Regions from separate parts of the Rhizobium sp. BK212 genome, predicted to be linked through region 2. Evidence: predicted binding sites of a transcription regulator. Region 2 holds the regulator's gene; the other holds the start of a gene.

Region 1 (7,939 bases), 140 kb from region 2:
CGGGGAATTTCATGTCGTTTTGGTGACGGAACAGATGGAAAAACATTGTCTCTGATCAAAAACACATCCGAAACCGAAAAAGTCAGGTATTTTCGCAACTGCGAATACACGGATCTGTAAGATTAAAATATAAGCAAATGCCTAAAATGCGTCCTTCACTTTGATGTTTCAGGCGGTTGTTTTTTAGGCGTTTTTCGATTGAATAAGGGGATGAGCAAAGATCTGTCCCACCTCCTCCTGACGCCTGCCGAAATGGCGGCCGTCGATGCCGCCGCTGCCGCATCCGGCATCGATTCCTTCGGCCTGATGGAGAAGGCGGGTGCCGCGGTTGCAGCTGCCGCCCTGCGACGTCATCCCGACGCTCTTCGTTTCGTCGTGCTTTGCGGTCCCGGCAACAATGGCGGCGACGCCTATGTCGCGGCACGACATCTGCAGCAGAGTGGAGCGACGGTGGCGCTGTTCCATCTCGGTGATCCCGCGAAGCTGAAGGGCGATTCCGCCCGTGCCCGAGCCGGCTGCGCGCTTAAGGGACAGGAACTCGGCATCTACCAACCCGAAACCGGCGATGTCGTTATCGACGGTCTGTTTGGGGCAGGGCTCGGCCGCGAGGTCCCGGCCGAAGTGCGCGCGCTGATCGGACGCGTCACCGCGTCTGGTCGTCCGGTGCTCGCCATCGATCTGCCCTCCGGCCTCGATGGCCGCACCGGCAAGGTGCTGGGGGCTGCCTTCCAGGCCTGCAGCACCGTCACCTTCATGACCCGCAAGCCCGGCCATCTGCTGATGCCGGGCCGGGAGCTTTGTAATGAATTGGAGGTTTTCGATATCGGCATTCCCGCCCGCATCATCCGCGCTGAGGCTGCCGGTCTTATCGCCGAGAACACGCCCGATGCCTGGAAGGGTCTGCTGCCGGCCGAGCAGCTGGAAACCCACAAATACAAGCGCGGTCATCTGGTCGTCTTCTCGGGCGAGGCGGACAAGACCGGTGCTGCGCGCATGTCAGCGACCGCGGGCCTGAAGGCCGGCGCCGGCCTGGTGACGATCGCCGCTCCCCGCGCGGCGATCTCCGCCAATGCGGCGCATCTCACCGCCGTCATGCTGCATGCGGTCGACGACGAGGTCCACCTCGGCGGCTGGCTCACCGACAAGCGGCTGCAGACTTTCGTTCTCGGCCCCGGTTTCGGCATCGGCGCCAGGGCGCGCGGCTTCGTCTCGGCCCTTGCCGATCGCCATCTGGTGCTCGATGCCGACGGCATCTCCTCGTTCAAGGACGATCCGCAACAATTGTTTGATCTTTTCCGCGGTGAGCCGCGTCTGGTGCTGACGCCGCACGAGGGTGAATTCGCGCGGCTCTTTCCCGATATCGGCAGCGATGATGCGCTCGGCAAGGTGGACAAGGCTGTCGCTGCTGCCCGCCGCGCCAATGCAGCGATCGTCTACAAGGGGGCCGATACTGTCATCGCCGCGCCGGATGGACGTGCGCTCATCAATACCAATGCCCCGGTCTGGCTTGCCACCGCCGGTTCCGGCGATGTGCTCGCCGGCATCATCGGCGGATTGCTCGCCCAGGGCTTGCCGACCTTCGAGGCCGCGGCGGCCGGCGTCTGGCTGCATGGCGAGGCCGGCCAGCGCGCCGGCAAGGGGTTGACGGCGGAGGAGCTTGCCACCCACGTCTTGCCGCTTTAGCCCGCCCGATGCTTCAGCTTCGGGCCGCGATGCTTCAGCTTCGGGCCGCGATGCGTTAGCTTCGGGCCGCCGGTGCTTTGAGCCCCGGGCCAAGTCTCACCAAGCTTATTTCGCCAGCGCTTGCTGCAGGGCGATGGCTCCGTGTGGCGCATTGACCTTACCCTCATGGATCATGAAGGCGAAGACGTCGCGCGGCTCGGTCTTCACTTTGCGATCGGCATCGATCAGCGGCAGGTCATCGGGGATATTGCCTTCGGCCCAGGTCTCCAGTCGCTTTGCCCAGGCCTTCAGCTCCTTGTCCGGATAGCAGGTGGCAATATCGTCCGATCCCTTCTGCAGCCTGGCATAGACGAAATCCGCCGTGACGTCGGCGATCATCGGATATTCGAAATGTTCGGCACAAACAGGCGCTACGCCGTATTTCGCCAGCAGGCCCACGAATTCCGGCACCTTGAAGGAATCGTGCCGCACCTCGACCACGTGGCGCAGCGCCAGCCCGTCCTGTTTTACCGGCAGCAGCTTCAGGAAGGCCTCGAAATCTTCCGGATCGAACTTCTTCGTCGGCGCAAATTGCCAGAGCAGCGGCCCAAGATGATCGCCGAGTTCGCTGATACCCGATGTCAGGAACCGCTCCATCGATTCACCGGCTTCGGCAAGCACCCGCCGATTGGTGACGAAACGCGTCGCCTTCAGCGAAAAGATGAAGCCGTCGGGCACGTCTGCCGCCCATTTGGCGAAGACTGCAGGCTTCTGGGTGCTGTAATAGGTGCCGTTGACCTCGATGACCTTCAGCTGGCGGCTGGCATAATTCAACTCGTCTTTCTGTTTCAGGTCATCAGGAAAGAAATGCCCGCGCCAGGGCTCGAAGGTCCAGCCGCCGATGCCGGTGCGGATAGTGCCGGATTTCGTCATGTCGTCCTCCCGGTTGGCAGCCGCTCAGGCCGCATCGATTTCTTTCGTCATGTCGACGAGCGCCCATCCTGGCCGATAAGGGCTCGGCCGACGACCCGTTTCCTGAAAACCGAAGGCGCGATAGAGCGCGATGTTCCGCTCCATCCGCGCATTCGTGTAGAGCCGGATTTCCGGCACTGCCCATTCCCGCGCCTTGCCTTCCAGCCAGCGCAGCATCGCCAACCCGTGCCCGCCGCCCTGAAAGGCCGGCGAGACCGCGATGCTGAACAGCATGAGGTGATCGGAATGCTGCTCGACCACCACCAGGCCGGCCGTTTCGTCGCCGACCTCGCGCAGCCAGACCTCGCCGCGTTCGATGCGCGGCGCGTAATCCTCCGTCGCCGGGATCGGCGCAGCGCCGAAGAGTTCGGTATAGGGCCGATAGGCGGCAGCTGTCAGCGTCGCGATCGTTTCCAGATCATCGGGCGACGCTGGCCTCATCGTCATTCCGCCGCAACCGCCTTCTTCGCCGGCCGCCGTTCCAGCAATTCCTTCAGGAAGTGTCCGGTATAGGAGCGCTTCTCCTTGACGATCGCTTCCGGCGTGCCGGTCGCGACGATCTCGCCGCCGCCATCACCGCCCTCGGGGCCGAAATCGAGCACCCAGTCGGCGGTCTTGATGACTTCGAGATTGTGCTCGATCACCACCACCGAATTGCCCTGGTTGACCAGTTCGTGCAGCATTTCGAGCAGCTTGGCGACGTCGTGAAAATGCAGGCCGGTCGTCGGTTCGTCGAGAATGTAGAGCGTGCGGCCGGTCGAGCGTTTCGACAGCTCCTTGGCAAGCTTGACGCGCTGCGCTTCGCCGCCCGAGAGCGTATTGGCCTGCTGGCCGACCTTGATGTAACCGAGGCCGACATCCTTCAGCGATTGCAGCTTGTCGCGCACGGCGGGCACCGCCGCGAAGAAATCGACGCCTTCCTCCACCGTCATGTCGAGCACGTCGGCGATCGACTTGTGCTTGAAGGTGACGTCGAGCGTCTCTCTGTTGTAACGCTTGCCATGGCAGACATCGCAGGTGACGTAGACATCGGGCAGGAAGTGCATCTCGATCTTGATGACGCCGTCGCCCTGGCAGGCCTCGCAACGTCCACCCTTGACGTTGAAGGAGAAGCGGCCCGGCTGGTAGCCGCGGGCCTTTGCCTCCGGCAGGCCGGCGAACCAGTCGCGGATCGGCGTGAAGGCGCCGGTATAGGTCGCCGGGTTCGAGCGCGGCGTGCGGCCGATCGGCGACTGGTCGATGTCGATCACCTTGTCGATATGCTCGAAACCGTCGATGCGGTCGTGATCGGCCGGGTTTTCGCGTGCGCCCATGACGCGGCGCGCTGCCGACTTATAGAGCGTTTCGATCAGGAAGGTGGACTTGCCGCCGCCGGAAACACCGGTCACCGCCGTGAACACCCCGAGCGGGATCGATGCCGTGACGTTCTTCAGATTGTTGCCGCGCGCGCCGACCACCTTGATCTCGCGGCCCTTTTTCGGCTTGCGGCGTTCATCGGGAACGGGAACGCCGAGTTCGCCCGAGAGATATTTGCCGGTCAGCGAGTTCGGACTGTCCATGATGTCCTGCGGTGTGCCATGGGCGATGACCTGGCCGCCGTGAATGCCGGCAGCCGGGCCGATGTCGACCACGTCGTCGGCCGTCAGGATCGCATCCTCGTCATGTTCGACGACGATGACGGTGTTGCCGATGTCGCGCAGGTGCTTCAGCGTGTCGAGCAGCCGGGCATTGTCGCGCTGATGCAGGCCGATCGACGGTTCGTCGAGCACGTAGAGGACGCCAGTCAGCCCTGAGCCGATCTGCGAGGCAAGCCGGATGCGCTGGCTCTCGCCGCCCGACAGCGTGCCGGAATTGCGCGACAGGCTGAGATATTCCAGGCCGACATCGTTGAGGAAGCGCAGGCGGTCGCGGATTTCCTTGAGGATGCGCACGGCGATCTCGTTCTGCTTGGCATTGAAGCTTGCCGGCAGCGCCTCGAACCAGTCGCGGGCGACGCGGATCGACATCCCGGTCACTTCGCCGATATGCAGCGTGTCGATCTTCACCGCCAAGGCCTCAGGCTTCAGGCGGAATCCGTTGCAGGAAGGGCAGGGGGCGGCCGACATGAAGCGCTCGATATCCTCGCGCGCCCAGGCGGAATCGGTTTCCTTCCAGCGGCGCTCGAGATTGGTGATGATGCCCTCGAAATTCTTCTGCGTCGTGTAGGAGCGGGCGCCATCGGCATAATGGAATTCGATCTTGTCGTTGGTGCCGTTGAGGATGACGTCCTTGGCCTCGTCGGAAAGCTCGTTCCAGCGGGTGCCGAGCTTGAAGCCGTAATGTTTGCCGAGCGCTTCCAGCGTCTGGTTGTAATAGGGCGAGGTCGACTTGGCCCAGGGCGCGATCGCCCCGTCGCGCAGCGTCCGTTCGGGCTCGGGCACGATCAGGTCCGGATCGATCTTCTGCTGGGCGCCGAGGCCGTCGCAGGTCGGGCAGGCGCCGAAGGGATTGTTGAAGGAAAACAGCCGCGGCTCGATCTCGGGAATGGTGAAGCCCGAGACCGGGCAGGCGAATTTCTCCGAAAACAGCACGCGTTCATGCGTCTCGTTCAGCGACTTGTTGGCCGAGCCGCCGGCCGACGTCTCTTCCGGCGGCAGCGGCTTGTCGGCGAATTCGGCGATCGCCAGCCCGTCGGCAAGCTTCAGGCAGGTCTCCAGGCTGTCCGCCAGACGCGCCGAGACATCCGAGCGCACGACGATGCGGTCGACCACCACGTCGATGTCATGCTTGTATTTCTTGTCGAGCACCGGCGCCTCGGCGATCTCGTAGAACTGGCCGTCGACCTTGACGCGCTGGAAGCCCTTCTTCATCAGCTCCGCCAGTTCCTTCTTGTATTCGCCCTTGCGTCCGCGCACGAGCGGCGCAAGAATATAAAGACGGGTGCCCTCGCCGAAATCGAGGATGCGGTCGACCATCTGGCTGACGGTCTGGCTCTCGATCGGCAGACCGGTCGCCGGCGAATAGGGAACGCCGACGCGGGCAAAGAGCAGGCGCATATAGTCGTAGATCTCGGTGACGGTGCCGACCGTCGAGCGCGGATTGCGCGAGGTGGTCTTCTGCTCGATCGAGATCGCCGGCGACAGCCCGTCGATCTGGTCGACGTCGGGCTTCTGCATCATTTCGAGGAACTGCCGGGCATAGGCCGACAGGCTCTCGACATAACGCCGCTGGCCTTCGGCGTAGATCGTGTCGAAGGCGAGCGAGGATTTGCCGGATCCCGAAAGCCCGGTCATGACGATCAGCTTGTTACGCGGCAGATCGAGATCGATGCTCTTGAGATTATGCTCGCGCGCGCCGCGGATGGAGATCGTCTTCAGTTCGCTCATCGTCTCTGCTTTGGTTTTCTGGATAACAGCCCTTATTTAGTGATGCCGGCGGGCGAGTCGAGGCTGAATATCCGGGAAGGGTCAAGGTTTTCGATTCTGTTGACAGGATCATACGGATAAACTAGAACAAATAAAGAACAAAATTCCTGATGAATGCATGCGGCTTTCTGATGGATAAACATGTGGATTAAATGCCGCCCATGCGCATCGGCGGTCCGTGATGGTTTAAGGTGCGCCGATCGATTAAACGCCGCCGGGCAGGGCGGCAGGCAGGGTGAGAAGTATGGCTGGTAGCGTGAATAAGGTAATTCTGGTTGGAAACGTGGGTGCAGACCCCGAAATCCGCCGCACTCAGGATGGCCGGCCGATCGCCAATCTTCGTATCGCGACCTCGGAAACCTGGCGCGACCGCAATTCCGGCGAGCGCCGTGAAAAGACCGAATGGCACACTGTCGTCGTCTTCAACGAAGGCCTCTGCAAGGTTGTCGAGCAATATGTGAAGAAGGGCGCCAAGCTCTATATCGAAGGCCAGCTGCAGACCCGCAAGTGGCAGGACCAGCAGGGCCAGGACCGCTACAGCACCGAAGTGGTGCTGCAGGGCTTCAATTCGACGCTGACGATGCTCGATGGCCGCGGTGAAGGCGGCGGTGCCAGCTCCGGTTTCGGCGGCGGCCGCGGCAGCAGCGGCGGCAACGATTATGGCGACGACTACGGCGCGCCGGCTCCCTCTTCATCCCCGAGCCGTGGCGGCGCTGGCGGCGGCAATTTCTCGCGGGATCTCGACGACGACATCCCGTTCTGATCGCGAGCCTTCCTGGGCTGGTGAAAGACCTGAGAGCATGATGCCTTTGACGGCGTCATGCTCTTTTTCTTTGATCTCCCGCCCTCAGTGCGGCGTCGCGCTGATCAGATTGAGCGCCGATTTGGCGCCATCGACGACGAATTGGGCGGCTAGGGCGGCGAGGATGACGCCGAGAAGCCGTGTCAGGATCGCCCGGCCGGTGACGCCGAGGAAACGGTCCAGCCGTTCGGCGACGAGCAGCATGAGGAAGGTCAGCAGCAGATTGCCGGCAAGAACGCCGATCAGTTGCGCTTTTCCGACGGAGGTGGCGAGCGTTCCAGCAAGCAGGATCGTCGCCGAGATCGCGCCGGGGCCGGCAATCAGCGGCAAGGCGAGGGGAAAGACGGCGATATTTTCGATATGATCCTTGGTGATTGCCACCTCGGTGGCCTTTTCCTTGCGGTCCTGGCGCTTCTCGAACACCATCTCGAAGGCGATCCAGAAGAGCAGCAGTCCGCCGGCGATGCGGAAGGCGCCGATCGAAATCCCCAGCACGCTGAGCACGCCGGCGCCAAACAGCGCGAAGACCGCGAGAATGATGAAGGCGATGGTCGAGCCACGCAACGCCACCTGTGTACGCTCACTGCGGCTCATGCCTGTCGTCAGGCCCAGAAAGATCGGTGCGAGACCGGGCGGATCGATGGTGACGAGCAGCGTCGTGAAGGCGTTGATCAATTGGTCGGCGCTTGCCATCGTCTCTCCGGAACCCCATATAGTCACTTGGTTTTTGTGATTGTGAAGCGGGGATTCCGATTTGGCAAATTTCCCGCGGCGGCCGGGGGCGGATTTGTCCGGTCCGGCCGCGCAACTTATATGTTTTACCCTCTTTAAGCCGCAAAAGCCTGTTCAAAACGCGCTGTGAAAATTGGCGTGGGAACAGGCTTTCCGCTATAAATCTTCAAGTGATTCTAGAAGAGATCGTGATCTGTTTTGACTGAGCAAACACCCCCCGGCGGCGGGAAGCTCCCGCCAGGCATCGAGCCCATCTCCATCATGGAGGAAATGCAGCGGTCGTATCTCGATTACGCCATGAGCGTCATCGTCAGCCGCGCGCTGCCCGACGTGCGCGACGGCCTGAAGCCCGTGCACCGGCGCATCC
Region 2 (7,939 bases):
GCCGTCCTGCCCTTCGAGCCGGAAGTGATGCGCACGCTCGGCGGCCCGGAGACGACTTATGTCGGCCATCGCCTGATTGCCGATCCGGCATTGCTCGAGGCGCGGCGGCTGCGCGCCGGCAGGCAGCCCGGCAACGGCCCGATCCTTCTTCTTCCCGGTTCGCGTTCATCCGAGATCAAGAATCTCGTGCCTTATTTCGAGGCCGCAGCGAAGGAGCTTGTTGCCCGCAATGGGCCGATGCGCTTCATTCTGCCGACGGTGACGCACAAGGAGGCGCTTGTCCGCGAAATGACGGCGGGGTGGGCGGTAAAACCGGAGATCGTCGTCGGCGCGGAAGCGAAATGGAAAGCCTTCTCCGAAGCCGATGCAGCCATGGCGGCGTCCGGAACTGTCATTCTTGAGCTGGCGCTTGCCGATGTGCCCGTCGTCTCCGCCTACAAGGTCGACTGGATCATGCGGTTGCTGACATCAACCATCAAGACCTGGACAGGCGCGCTGCCAAACCTGATCGCCGATTACGCGGTCGTGCCGGAATATCTCAACGATATCGTTCGCGGCGCCAGTCTCGCCCGCTGGATGGAAAGGCTGTCGGCCGACACCTACCAGCTGAAGGCGATGAAGGAAGGCTATGACCTTATCTGGCAGCGCATGCAGACCGAAAAGCCGCCCGGCGAGCATGCCGCCGAGATCCTTCTCGATGTCCTGAAAAAGAAAAAACCCGGCCGTTTCTGACCGGGTTTTCTTTTAGGCTTTGAAGCGATCAGCGCTTCGAAACCGGGATATAGTCGCGCTTGGGTTCGCCGACATAGAGCTGGCGCGGACGGCCGATGCGCTGTTCCGGATCCTCGATCATCTCGTTCCACTGTGCGATCCAGCCGACCGTGCGGGCGAGCGCGAAGAGCACGGTGAACATGGTCGTGGGGAAGCCCAGCGCCTTCAGAGTGATGCCGGAATAGAAGTCGATATTCGGATAGAGCTTCTTCTCGATGAAATATTCGTCGGTGAGCGCGATGCGCTCCAGCTCCATCGCCACTTCGAGCAACGGATCGTCCTTGATGCCGAGTTCGCCCAGCACTTCATGCGTCGTCTTCTGCATGATCTTGGCGCGCGGATCATAGTTCTTGTAGACGCGGTGGCCGAAGCCCATCAGGCGGAACGGGTCGTTCTTGTCCTTGGCGCGGGCGATATATTCCGGGATGTGGTCGACTGTGCCGATTTCGTTCAGCATGTTCAGCGCTGCTTCGTTGGCGCCGCCATGTGCAGGCCCCCAGAGGCAGGCGATGCCGGCCGCGATGCAGGCGAACGGGTTGGCGCCCGACGAACCGGCGAGACGGACCGTCGAGGTTGAGGCGTTCTGCTCGTGATCGGCATGCAGGATGAAGATGCGGTCCATGGCGCGGGCAAGCACCGGATTGACCACATATTCCTCGCAAGGCACGGCAAAGCACATGCGCAGGAAGTTCGACGCATAGTCGAGGTCGTTCTTCGGATAAACGAAGGGCTGGCCGATATGGTATTTGTAGGCCATGGCGGCGAGCGTCGGCATCTTGGCGATCATGCGCAGGCTGGCGACCATGCGCTGGTGCGGATCGGTGATGTCTGTGGAGTCGTGATAGAAGGCCGACAGCGCGCCGACGCAGCCGCACATGACGGCCATCGGATGCGCATCGCGGCGGAAGCCGGTGAAGAAGCGGCTCATCTGCTCATGCACCATGGTGTGGTGCGTGACGCGATAATCGAAATCCTTCTTCTGCGCGGTGGTCGGCAGTTCGCCGTAGAGAAGCAGGTAGCAGACTTCCAGGAAGTCGCCATGCTCGGCGAGTTGCTCGATCGGATAGCCGCGATGCAGCAGGACACCTTCGTCGCCGTCGATGTAGGTGATTTTCGATTCACAGGATGCGGTCGAGGTAAAACCCGGATCGTACGTGAAGGAAGCCGTGTTCTTGTAGAGGGCACCGATGTCGATGACGCTCGGGCCGATCGTGCCGCTCTTGACGGCAAGGTCGACAGATTTGTCACCGATTTTTATTGTAGCGCTTTGATCCGTCATGCTGATCCTCCGAAATGGCGGTGGCGCCTTAAAAGCGCCATAGGGGTTAAGCGTCCTCACCGATAGCTATATGATCGCGAAGCTAATGCCAAGTTACCGTGACGGCATTTTGTGCGTTGCGGTATCACCTTTTAGGCACTGCAGCGATGAGCCGCGTGCATATCGGAAGCTGATGATTCGACTGGTCTTTTGGCACTCGCGATTTTCCCTCATATTTCAATCGATTATTCTTGCCGGATTTGATGGGAGGTTGCATTCTGGCTGCCTTGGCGGTTGAGCTTGGGCGGCGCATGCAGGAATTGACGACAGTCGAATTGCGGCCGGAAGCAGGCGCCGGCCTTGCCGATACCTCCGGTTTTTTCCCCCCTGCCGTGGTGTCGCGGCCGGCAAGGACGCAGTCGGCGACACCGTTGCGCCATCGCCTGCCGGCTTTAGCCTCGCAATCGCTGCGTGCCGGCAGGCGCATGCTGGGCGAGGAGGCGGATCATGGCCGCCTGCTGCTGTTCTCGCCGGTCTTCCTCGGCGCCGGATCAGCCTTCTGGTTTCTTGGAGCATCGGATTTTCCGGTCATTGCACCGCTACTCTGCCTGTTGGTGCTGACGACCGCGGTTCTGATCGCCAGCCGTATGCGGGCGGCATTGCGAGCCGTCCTGCTGGCGCTTGCACTTGTGGCCGGTGGCGTGGTCTCGGCGGAGTTCGAAAGCTGGCGGGCTTCGACCGTGATCCTCGACTCCGCCGTGACGACGACGGTGACCGGCCGTGTCGAACGGCGCGAAGGCGATGGTCGCGGCCGGTGGCGCTACATTCTGGCAGTCACCGGCACCGAGGCGCCGCAGGTGAAGCGGCCGCCGGAACGGATAACCGCGATCGCCCGCGGCGCCGACGCGCCTTTCGAGATCGGTGACATCATCACCGGCAGGGCTCGGCTGACGCCGCCGTCAGGCCCAGCACTTCCAGAGCTCAACGACTTCTCCTTCGGGACCTATTTCGATGGCATCGGCGCCAATGGTTTCTTCTACGGCGCGCCGACGAAAGTCGATTTGCAGGCGGGCCCGCAGGCTGCCAGATCGACGGCGGAAGCTCTGCTCGAATGGCTTTACCGGCTGCGCAGCGGCATCGGCGACCGCATCCGATCGATTCTGCCCGGCGACACCGGCGCTTTTGCCGCTGCTCTGGTGACGGACGAACGGCGCGCCATCTCGAATGCGACCACGGAGGCGCTGCGCCAGTCCGGTCTGGCGCATATCATCGCCATCTCAGGCCTCAACATGGCGCTGTCGGCCGGCATCTTCTTCGTCGGCTTCCGGATGCTGCTCAGCCTCTTTCCCGGCGTCGCCCAGGCCTATCCGACGAAGAAGATCGCCGCCGCCGGCGCGCTCATCGCCGTCACGGCCTATTTCCTGATCTCCGGCTTCGCGGTCTCGGCCGAACGCGCCTTCATCATGATGGCCATCATGCTGATTGCCGTCTTCTTTGACCGGCCGTCGATCAGCCTGCGCAATGTCGCTCTCTCCGCGCTCGTCATCCTCGTCATTTCGCCCTCCGAAGTCCTGGGGCCGAGCTTCCAGATGTCCTTTGCCGCAACCTTGGCGCTCGTGTCGGGCTATCAGCTGTGGAAGGATCGGCGCGTCCGCGAGAGTGCCTTCCTGAAGCTGCCGATCGTCAGGCCTTTTGTCGCGGTTGCGGGTTTCTTCGGCGGTGTCTTCCTGACCTCGCTGATCGGCGGTTTCTCCACCGCACTGTTTTCGATCGAGCATTTTCATCGCCTGACCGCCTACGGCCTGCCGGCAAACCTCGCGACGATGCCGATCATCTCCTTCATCATCATGCCGGCCGGGTTGCTGGCGATGCTGCTCATGCCTTTCGGTTTGGACGTTTTGCCTTGGAAGGTTGTCGGATTCGGCCTCGATCTGGTGATTGCCGTCGCCAAGACCGTGTCCGGCTGGGGTGGCGACATCGGCATCGGCCGCTTGCCCGCCTGGTATTTCGCAGTCGCCGTGGCGGGCTTCCTGCTGCTGACGCTGCTCCGCACCCGGCTCCGCCATATGGGCACGTCGATCATATCAGTCGCAACGCTCATCCTGCTGCTTCTGCCGGTTCCCCGGCCGCCGGATCTGGTGATTTCGGAAGATGGCAGTCTCGTCGCGGTCGTCGAGGCGGCGGCAATGGCCTCCAACCGTGAAAACCCGCCGGATTTCATCTTCGACCAATGGCAGCGCGCGCTGGTCCTGCCGGCGCATGACCCGCCGAAGATGCTGGATGGTCCTGCTGTCCCGCCAGCAGGAGAGGACCGTCGCGTCAGGCTTTCGCGCGATCAGCAGAACGAAGCGAGGGCGGCGATGCGGGCGGCCGCAGCTGACGGTGACGCAAACCGCTTTTCCTGCGTCAAGAAGGCCTGGTGCATATCAAGGCTTGGCAACGGTCATGTGGTCGCCGTCATCGACAATGCCGCCTATCTCGCTCCGGCCTGCGATGCGGCCGATATCGTGGTAACGTCGGTCCGCCTGCGTTTCAACAGCTGCCGCTCAGGCGCGACGCTCTTCACCGGCGAGACGTTGCGCCGGACCGGTTCCGTCGAATTGCGCTTCGCCGAGGCCGGCATGGAGGTCACAACCGCACTCGATGATCTGTCTCGGCCATGGATCCGCCATCGCGCCTATGACTGGCACAGCAACAGCTTTGTCGAAACCGGCCAGGGTGTCAGTGATAGCGGCGAATAAGGCCGACGAGTTTGCCCTGCACCTTGACGCGGTCCGGCCCGAAGATCCGGGTCTCGTAAGCCGGGTTGGCCGCTTCCAGCGCGATCGAGGCGCCCTTGCGGCGGAAGCGTTTGAGTGTCGCTTCTTCGTCGTCGACGAGAGCAACGACGATATCGCCAGGGCTTGCGGTGCTGCCATTGCGAATGATCACGGTGTCGCCGTCGAAAATGCCGGCGTCGATCATCGAATCACCCTTGACCTCCAGCGCGTAGTGTTCACCGGAGCCGAGCATATCGGCCGGAACGACGATGTCGTGGGTGTTGTTCTGGATTGCCGAGATCGGAACGCCGGCGGCGATGCGGCCCATGACCGGCACGGAGACGGAGTTGCCATTGTCGGCGACGGGTTTTGCAGGAGCGGGAGTGGCGACCGGCTGGGGCTTGCCCAGGCTGCCCTCAATGACGCTCGGCGAAAAGCCGCGCCGGGGCTGGATGCTGGGGCTATAGGCCTCCGGAAGCTTGATGACCTCGAGTGCGCGGGCACGGTTCGGTAGGCGGCGAATGAAGCCACGCTCCTCGAGGGCCGTAATCAGCCGGTGAATCCCGGACTTTGAAGCGAGATCCAGGGCGTCCTTCATTTCGTCGAAAGACGGCGGAACGCCGGATTCCTTCATGCGCTCATGAATGAAGAGGAGAAGCTCCTGTTGTTTGCGCGTGAGCATCGACGTTGTGACCTCGTGATTGAAACAAATCCAGAACAGACACTATATGTTCCATATGTGTTCCGCAAGTAGCTAAATTTCCGTAAAACTTGGCGCCAACTCGTTGAGATTTTTATTTTCATTCGCCGGATTGGCCGACAAGTCTTGCCTTGCGCGGCACCGTCGCACATCTCTGCCGTGTCAGGAGAGGGGATATCATGAACGAGCATTCCGCCAAACCGCGCCCGCTGGATCATGTCGTGCTGCCGGTCGTCAATATCGATCTGGCGCGCGAGAGGCTCGGCAAGCTGGGCTTTACCGTTGCCGCCGATGCGCGTCATCCCTTCGGAACGGAGAATGCCTGCGTCTTTTTTGCCGATAAGACCTATCTGGAGCCGCTCGGGATTGCGAGCGTTGGGGAAAGTGAAGCATCGGCGCGGCAAGGCAATGTCTTCACCGCCCGCAACCGCGCCTTCCGATTCCGCTGCGGCGAGGAGGGGCTTTCGGCGGTGGCCTTCGGCAGCGAGGATGCCGATATCGATCATCGGAATTTCGTCGGCGACGGAGCGAGCGCCGGCGAGATGCTGGCGTTCAGCAGGCCGATGACGATGCCGGATGGTTCTGAGAGCATTGCCGGCTTCAAGCTGGCCTTTGCCGGCGACCTGCGCGCGCCCGATCTCTTTCTCTTCACCGTCGAGCGCGTCAATCCGCTGCCGGCCGACCGCAGCGCGCTTGAGGCGCATGCCAATGGCGTGACCGGCATTGCCGAGGTGGTGCTTTGCGCGCCCGATGCGGCTGCCTTCGCCGCCTTCGTCAGTCTTGCCAGCGCGCAATCGGCATTCGAGAAAACCGGTTTCGGCGTCAAGATCGCGGCGTCGAATGTGAAAATCAGCCTGATGACGCCGGAGGGTTTGGAGGCCTATTTCGAGGTCGCTGTCCCATCCGCCGACCGCGGCCTGCGCGGCCGGGCGATTCTCTTCGCTGTCGCCGATCTTGCCGTGACAGAAGCGCATTTGGCTGCTAACGGGGTGACATATACGCGCAAGAACAATCGCATTCTGGTGAAGCCCGCGCCCGGGCAGGGCACGCTTTTCGCCTTCGAGGAAACACGATGAGCACAGATACGAATTCCCAAGTCAAGATCGGCGAGGGCCAGGGCCAGGTCACCTTTTCCAACACCGGCCGCCTGTCGCTGATTGCCGGCCCTTGCCAGATGGAGAGCCGCGACCACGCCTTCATGGTGGCCGGCACGCTGAAGGAGCTTTGCGGAAAGCTCGGCATCGGCCTCGTATACAAGAGCTCCTTCGACAAGGCGAACCGCACCTCGCTTTCGGCCGAACGCGGCATCGGCATTGAAAAGGGCATGGAGATCTTTGCCGACCTCAAGAAGGAATTCGGCTTTCCCGTCCTGACCGACGTTCATACCGCCGAACAATGCGCCGAGGTGGCAAAGACCGTCGATGTCCTGCAGATCCCGGCCTTCCTTTGCCGCCAGACCGATCTTCTCATCGCCGCCGCCAAGACCGGCCGCGTCGTCAATGTCAAGAAGGGCCAGTTCCTCGCTCCCTGGGATATGAAAAACGTCCTGAAGAAGCTCAACGCCAGCGGCAATCCGAACGTGCTGCTGTGCGAGCGCGGCGCCTCGTTTGGCTACAACACGCTGGTTTCCGACATGCGTTCGCTGCCGATCATGGCGTCGATGGGTGCTCCCGTTGTTTTCGACGCCACCCATTCCGTGGCGCAGCCGGGCGGGCAGGGCGATTCCTCGGGCGGCCAGCGGGAATTCGTTGAAACGCTGGCGCGCGCAGCGGTGGCGACCGGCATTGCCGGCGTCTTCCTCGAAACCCATCAGGACCCCGACAATGCGCCTTCCGACGGACCGAACATGGTCTATCTCAAGGACATGCCGCGGCTCCTCGAAAAGCTGCTTGCCTTCGATGCGGTCGCCAAGGCCTGATTACCCAGCTTGACGTTCAACAGTCTGACATGATCGCGCTATAAGCATGTCGCGCAAAACCAAAGAGCAAAGCGCGGACCATGCGAATGTTAGAGATCGCGACGCGCTTTCGTCCACATCGGAACGCTGGTTCGAAGGCTGGCAATTGCGGCATTGTAATTTGCTCGCCTTCGATTAAGACAGGTTTCGAACGACTTATCACCCACTGAGCAGGAAGAACCCATGACTGCAATCACCGATATCATCGCCCGCGAGATTCTCGATAGCCGTGGCAATCCCACCGTCGAAGTCGATGTCTATCTCGAAGACGGCAGCATGGGCCGCGCGGCTGTTCCCTCGGGCGCCTCGACGGGCGCGCATGAGGCGGTCGAACTGCGCGACGGCGGCAAGCGCTACCTCGGCAAGGGCGTGCAGAAGGCGGTCGATGCCGCCAACACCGAGATCTTCGATGCGATCGGCGGCATCGACGCCGAAAACCAGATCCAGATCGACAACATCATGATCGAGCTGGACGGCACGCCGAACAAGTCGCG

What was found. The regulator LexA, encoded in region 2, represses DNA repair genes until DNA is damaged. The targets are predictions, from matches to a motif close to TGTTCNNNNTGTGTTCNG.
Region 1: uvrA (excinuclease ABC subunit UvrA) is a predicted target of LexA. The motif match lies at 6,122-6,139, and genes of this name have one in related genera.

Annotation. Positions count from the first base shown of each region.
Region 1 is NZ_JACIFS010000003.1:520,004-527,942, reverse strand. It holds gene FHT79_RS12495 (NAD(P)H-hydrate dehydratase) at 211-1,683, shown strand; gene FHT79_RS12490 (DUF72 domain-containing protein) at 1,789-2,595, opposite strand; gene FHT79_RS12485 (GNAT family N-acetyltransferase) at 2,620-3,081, opposite strand; gene uvrA (excinuclease ABC subunit UvrA) at 3,078-5,999, opposite strand; gene FHT79_RS12475 (single-stranded DNA-binding protein) at 6,283-6,801, shown strand; gene FHT79_RS12470 (MarC family protein) at 6,886-7,533, opposite strand; gene gyrA (DNA gyrase subunit A) at 7,771-7,939, shown strand, end outside.
Region 2 is NZ_JACIFS010000003.1:655,703-663,641, reverse strand. It holds gene lpxB (lipid-A-disaccharide synthase) at 1-732, shown strand, start outside; gene gltA (citrate synthase) at 761-2,050, opposite strand; gene FHT79_RS13160 (ComEC/Rec2 family competence protein) at 2,341-4,770, shown strand; gene lexA (transcriptional repressor LexA) at 4,751-5,470, opposite strand; gene FHT79_RS13150 (VOC family protein) at 5,668-6,564, shown strand; gene kdsA (3-deoxy-8-phosphooctulonate synthase) at 6,561-7,406, shown strand; gene eno (phosphopyruvate hydratase) at 7,629-7,939, shown strand, end outside.